Linked DNA regions of Asticcacaulis excentricus CB 48. The protein of the gene in region 1 binds, or shares a complex with, the protein of each later gene. Links are inferred from orthologs where the notes say so. Each region holds a gene or a part of one and is shown in the gene's direction. Other genes may lie near its edges.

Region 1 (3,071 bases):
TCGCAGACCAACCTGCTGGCCCTCAATGCCACGATTGAGGCGGCGCGGGCAGGGGAGGCGGGACGCGGCTTCGCCGTTGTCGCCACCGAGGTCAAGCAACTGGCCACCCAGACCTCGCGCGCCACCGATGACATCACACGTCAGATTAATGAGATACAGAACGCGACGCGCAACGCCGTGTCTGCCATTGAACGCATCTCCAGCTCGATGAGCGAGGTGGAGCAGATCGCCACCGCCATTGCCGCGACGGCCGAAGAGCAGGGGGCCGCGACGCAGGAAATCGCCCGCAGCGTCATGCGGACCTCCAGCGGGGCGCAGGCCCTGTCGGAAAACATAGCGCGCGTCACCGAAGCCATCGACCATACGGCGGGTACGTCTAGCGTGGTCGGAGGGGCCGCAGCCTCGCTCAACAGCGACGCAGCGCAACTCAGCCAGCAGGTGCAGACCTTCTTTGACACCTTGCGTCAGCACGCGGTGGTCACGCGAAAGAGCGCCTGAGCGAATCCCGCTTGACCCGTCAGGGGGGCTCCTGTATAGCCCCCCAATCTTTTTTGAGGCGGGACCTGCAAAGGTCCGTTTTCAGAGCGATTGAGACAAGGGCCTGCGTGCCCGCCGTAACCCCCAAAGCGCGGGTTGCGGCTTTTGTGTTTGTCGTTTCCGATGCTTCTGAAGGCTACATCCCAACCGAGGTCGCCCGGCCAAACGGCACAGGCCTCCCCATCTAAGGCAAGAGATTAAATGCCCACGATTAACCAGCTTATCCGCAAGCCGCGCAAGCCGAACCCAAAGCGCAACAAGGTGCCGGCCCTGAAGGGCTCGCCCCAGCGTCGCGGCGTGTGTACGCGCGTTTACACCACGACCCCGAAGAAGCCGAACTCGGCTCTGCGTAAGGTCGCCAAGGTCCGTCTGACCTCCGGCATCGAATCGGTGTGCTACATCCCCGGCGTCGGCCACAACCTTCAGGAACACTCCGTGGTTCTGATCCGCGGCGGCCGCGTGAAGGACCTTCCGGGTGTCCGTTACCACATTCTGCGCGGCGTGCTCGACACGCAAGGCGTCAAGAACCGTAAGCAGCGCCGTTCGCACTACGGTGCGAAGCGTCCGAAGTAAGGATAGAGACCTATGTCACGTCGTCACCGCGCAGAGAAGCGTGAAGTTCTGCCCGATCCCAAGTTCGGGGATCTGGTTGTCACCAAGTTCATGAACTACGTCATGTACGAAGGTAAGAAGGCCGTCGCCGAAAACATCGTTTACGGCGCTTTCGATATCCTCGAAGCCAAGAAGAAGGACGCGACTGCGGTTGAGACCTTCCATGCGGCTCTCGACAACGTCGCCCCGTCGATCGAAGTGCGTTCGCGCCGCGTCGGCGGTGCCACCTATCAGGTGCCCGTCGAAGTCCGTCCGGACCGTCGCCGCGCTCTCGCCATCCGCTGGCTGGTCAACGCTGCGCGCAAGCGTGGTGAAAACACCATGACCGAAAAGCTGGCCGGTGAGCTGCTTGACGCCTCCAACAACCGGGGCACCGCAGTCAAGAAGCGCGAAGACACGCACAAGATGGCCGAAGCCAACCGCGCGTTCGCGCACTACCGCTGGTAATTCCTTGCGGGACAGGGCTGTCACGGTCCTGTCAAAAAAGGTCTATAAGGCGCGGGCGACTTTGTTCATTAAGTCTCCCGCGCTTACGCATAGTGCCTACACACTTTTTTTGAATCCCCTTTTTGTCTGAGGCCCGTACAATGCCCCGCAGTCACAAAATCGAGGACTACCGTAACTTTGGTATCATGGCGCACATCGACGCCGGCAAGACCACGACTACGGAACGTATCCTCTACTATACCGGCAAGAGCCACAAGATCGGCGAAGTCCACGATGGCGCTGCCACCATGGACTGGATGGAGCAGGAGCAGGAGCGCGGCATCACCATCACGTCCGCCGCGACGACCGCCTTCTGGCAAGGCAAGCGCCTGAACATCATCGACACGCCGGGCCACGTGGACTTCACCATCGAAGTCGAGCGTTCGCTCCGCGTCCTCGACGGCGCGGTGGCCGTGCTCGACGGTAACGCCGGTGTTGAGCCGCAAACTGAAACCGTCTGGCGTCAGGCCGACAAGTACAACGTGCCGCGTATCGTCTTCGTCAACAAGATGGACAAGATCGGCGCCGACTTCGACAAGTCGGTCGAGTCGATCCGCGACCGTCTGGGCGCCAAGGCTGTGCCGATCCAGTTCCCGATTGGTTCCGAATCCTCACTGAAGGGCCTTGTGGACGTTGTCCGCATGAAGGCCGTGGTGTGGGACAATGATGGCCTGGGCGCGTCGTACCACGACGAAGAAATCCCGGCTGATCTGGTCGAAAAGGCCAACGAAGCCCGTCAGTACCTCATCGACAACGCCGTCGAACTCGACGACGAGGCGATGGAAGCCTATCTCGAAGGCAATGAGCCCTCGGAAGAAACCCTGAAGAAGTGCATCCGTAAGGCGGTTCTGACTTCGGCCTTCTTCCCGATCCTCTGCGGTTCGGCGTTCAAGAACAAGGGCGTTCAGACGCTGCTCGACGCCGTTGTGGACTATCTGCCGTCGCCGGTCGATATCCCCGCGACCAAAGGCATCGACTACAAGACCGAAGAAGAAGTCACCCGTAAGGCCTCGGACGATGAACCCCTCTCGGTTCTGGCGTTCAAGATTATGGACGACCCCTTCGTTGGTTCGCTGACCTTCTGCCGCATCTATTCGGGCAAGCTGGAAACCGGCATGGGCCTGCTCAACTCGACGCGCGACAAGCGTGAGCGTGTTGGCCGTATGCTGCTCATGCACTCCAACAACCGCGAAGACATCAAGGAAGCCTATGCCGGCGACATCGTCGCTCTGGCAGGCCTCAAGGACACCCGCACGGGCGACACGCTCTGCGATCCGCTGAAGTCGCCGGTCATCCTAGAGCGCATGGAATTCCCGGCCCCGGTTATCGAGATTGCCGTCGAACCTAAGTCGAAGGCCGACCAGGAAAAGCTGGGCGTCGCCCTGTCGAAGCTGGCCGCCGAAGACCCCTCCTTCACCGTTTCGACCGACCACGAG
Region 2 (2,853 bases), on another replicon or contig:
CGTGCTGGGGGTCGATCACCTGCTCGACATGGGCCGCTCAGCAACCAATGTGGTGGGCAATACCGTCGCCTCGGCGGTGGTAGCCAAATGGGAAGGCCAACTGGGCGACCCGGAGCCGGAGACCCCCAAAACCTAAGCTACAGGGCATAAGCTATGCGGCGGTTTATTTCCCAATCAGTTCTAGATAGGGAGTACGGGTGGCAGAGTGTAGGAACGTGGTCATTGGTGTGGATGTCTCCGTTCCTCGCGGCCCTACCCATAACGTTTGTCTGGTGGCTTTTTGACAGGTCGTCTGATGTTGAGACGATCTGGAGACATTTTCTTTTCACCTCAGCGGTCATGATCATCGTGTTGGCGGTGAATGTATTTTCCGTATCGTGGAAAACGGCATCGGTGTACGCGCTTGCACAAATTGCGACATTAGGCTTGTTGTCCGTGCTGTCTCCGTATCTTCTAAAGCTCCTGACGTCCGCGGTGGCTCTTTTTGCCTGACGGGTCTGATTGCCGGGAAAGACCGCCTTTCTAATGCTTTTATCGTTGACCTTATCCCCGCTCATGCCATAAGAGCGCATCTTTGAATTTGCCGCCCGCGGTCTGCGCGGGCGGTTGTTTGTCTCTAACGGCGAACCGCGGAACGAACGCGATGTTCGGTAGCTGCCCTTCGCAACAGGTAAAATAGATCGATGCAAGTCGTTGAAAAACTGAATGAAGGTCTGTCGCGCGTCTATGAAGTGACCGTGGCCAAGGACATCCTGGCCGCCAAGCTGGACGCCAAGATCAAGGACATCGCGCCCAAGATGCAAATCAAGGGCTTCCGTCCGGGCAAGGTGCCCGCGGCGCACGTTCGCAAGCTGTATGGCAAGGAACTGATGAGCGAAGTCCTTCAGGAGCAGCTCAACGAAACCTCGCAGGCCACGCTGGAGCAGCACAAGGTGCGACCGGCCAGCCAGCCGGAACTGAACCCGATCGGTGACATCGACGCCGTGATCAAGGGTGAGGCCGATCTGGCCTATGAAATCTCGGTTGAGCAGATGCCGGAATTCGAGCCGGTCGATCCTTCGACCCTCGAACTGAAGCGTCCGGTCTATGAGCCGACCGAAGAGGAAGTGAACGAGCAACTCGAAAACATCCTCAAGCAAACGAAGTCGTATGAGTCCAAGGGCGGCAAGGCCCCCAAGGCGGCGGACGGCGACAAGCTGAAGATCGACTTCGTGGGCAAGATCGACGGCGAAGTCTTCGAAGGCGGCTCGATGGAAGGCGCTGAGCTGGTCATCGGTTCGGGCCAGTTCATTCCGGGCTTCGAAGAGCAACTGATCGGCGCCAAGAAGGGCGAGGAGCGCGTGCTGAACGTGACCTTCCCGGCCGATTACGGCGCGGCCAATCTGGCCGGCAAGGCAGCCACCTTTGAAACCACTGTGCACGAAATCTCGGCCCCCAAGGACGCCGTGGCCGACGATGAGTGGGCGAAGGGCCTCGGCCTCGAAGGTCTCGACGCGCTGAAGGACCTGCTCAAGGGCCAACTGCAACAGCAATACGCTCAGGCCGCCCGCTTCAAGATGAAGCGCGCCCTGCTGGACATCCTCGACGAAAAGCACTCGTTCGAACTGCCGAAGAAGATGCTGGACGCCGAATTTGCCGGCATCTGGCAGCAGGTCGAGCAGGACAAGGCCGCTGGCCAACTGTCCGAAGAAGACGCCGCCAAGTCGGAAGACGAACTGAAGGGCGAATATATGAAGATCGCTGAGCGCCGCGTGCGCCTCGGTCTGGTCCTCGCCGAAATCGGTACGAAGAACAATGTGCAGGTCTCTGAGCAGGAAGTGGCGCAGGCCATCGCCCGCGAAGCCCGCAACTTCCCCGGTCAGGAGCGTCAGGTGTTCGAGTTCTATCGTCAGAACCCCGCCGCCGCTGCTCAGATCCGCGCCCCGATCTATGAAGAAAAGGTCGTCGATCACATCTTCGCCATCGCCAAGGTGAGCGAGGAGCCGATCAGCAAGGAAGACCTGCTGGCCGACGAAGAGGACTGATCCCGTTTCGACGGTATTGCCGGAATAAGAAAAGCGCAGGAGAAGCCTCTCCTGCGCTTTTTTTGTGGGCGCGCCGCTCGCATCTGTTATGCAGAGCTGTCATTTTTTCTGGGGGGAGGCCATGCGCCGTTTTCTGATTGCTGTCACACTGTTTTTCGCCGCTGCCGGGCTGGCCCCTTCGGCCATGGCTCAAGAAGCCGCAACACCGGAGAAGATCGCGCTGGTGAAGCGTTATTTCAAGGCGATAGATTTTGAGAAGATGATGTCTCAGGTCACTGGCTCTATGGGGCCTGCTATGGTCGAGCAAATGAAGCGTGACAATCCTGAATTGGATGAGGAAAAAGCCCAGAAGCTTATGCAGGCCTCAATGGACGCGACTTCTGCCTATATGGTGAAAATGATGGATCGTTCCGCGGAAATATACGCGGAGGTCTACACATTGGAAGAGCTGGAATATATGGTGTCTTTCTATGAAGACCCGCGTGGCAAGAAAATCCTAGAGAAGATGCCTCTGGTAATGCCTAAAGCCACGAAAATTGCCATGGACTTGCTGCCAGAGTTTCAGGAAGATATGAAAAAGCGCGTATGTGCGGTTATCGATTGTAAGACGGCTAAAAAGCCCAAGGCCTGATCTAGGCGTTTCTCCACTTGAAAACGCGCGGGCAAATTGCCAATTTAAACGCGACGGGGACTGCGCACACCTTCGGTTAATCAAATCAGCCTTAGATGCGGTCTCATAACCCATAACGCTTTAGGGACTTCCATGCGCGATCCAGTCGAAAACCTGACCAGCTACCTGATCCCCACGGTCATCGAGCAATCGAGCCGC

The links. Proteins that work in one complex are often made in the same cells at the same time.
Region 2: the proteins of rpsG (region 1) and tig are in contact, whole or in part, in a crystal structure (PDB 3GTY), measured with the Thermotoga maritima proteins. The link is inferred for Asticcacaulis excentricus CB 48 from one-to-one orthologs. Residues at the interface, in WP_004081843.1 of Thermotoga maritima: Lys34, Lys52, Lys55, Glu59, Arg62, Gln63, Glu66, Asn67, Lys69, Val71, Arg95, Ala109, Lys110, Lys111, Gly112, Arg113, Pro114, Glu117, Glu121, Ile124, Ala125, Tyr127, Asn128, Asn129, Thr130, Gly131, Lys135, Asp139, Arg142, Met143; in WP_004081061.1 of Thermotoga maritima: Glu122, Val124, Val129, Leu130, Tyr133, Glu188, Gly259, Ile262, Tyr263, Glu266, Ser270, Glu273, Gln274, Glu277, Arg308, Gln311, Ile312, Ser315, Tyr316, Glu325, Arg329, Arg336, Leu363, Phe366, Trp367, Arg373, Leu377, Arg381, Leu384, Glu387.

The regions. Positions count from the first base shown.
Region 1 is NC_014816.1:992,539-995,609, forward strand. Bases 135-2,859 are described here. They hold rpsG (30S ribosomal protein S7), read left to right. Parts: upstream 135-1,122; coding sequence 1,123-1,596; downstream 1,597-2,859. Other genes in these bases: ASTEX_RS04625 (globin-coupled sensor protein), read left to right, coding at 135-498; rpsL (30S ribosomal protein S12), read left to right, coding at 739-1,110; fusA (elongation factor G), read left to right, coding at 1,737-2,859. Also shown: more of ASTEX_RS04625, read left to right, coding at 1-134; more of fusA, read left to right, coding at 2,860-3,071.
Region 2 is NC_014817.1:370,255-373,107, forward strand. It holds tig (trigger factor), read left to right. Parts: upstream 1-683; coding sequence 684-2,024; downstream 2,025-2,853. Other genes in the region: ASTEX_RS13415 (dicarboxylate/amino acid:cation symporter), read left to right, coding at 1-136; ASTEX_RS13420 (hypothetical protein), read right to left, coding at 138-557; ASTEX_RS13430 (DUF2059 domain-containing protein), read left to right, coding at 2,146-2,655; ASTEX_RS13435 (ATP-dependent Clp protease proteolytic subunit), read left to right, coding at 2,788-2,853. UniProt on the Bacillus subtilis protein: Involved in protein export. Acts as a chaperone by maintaining the newly synthesized protein in an open conformation. Functions as a peptidyl-prolyl cis-trans isomerase.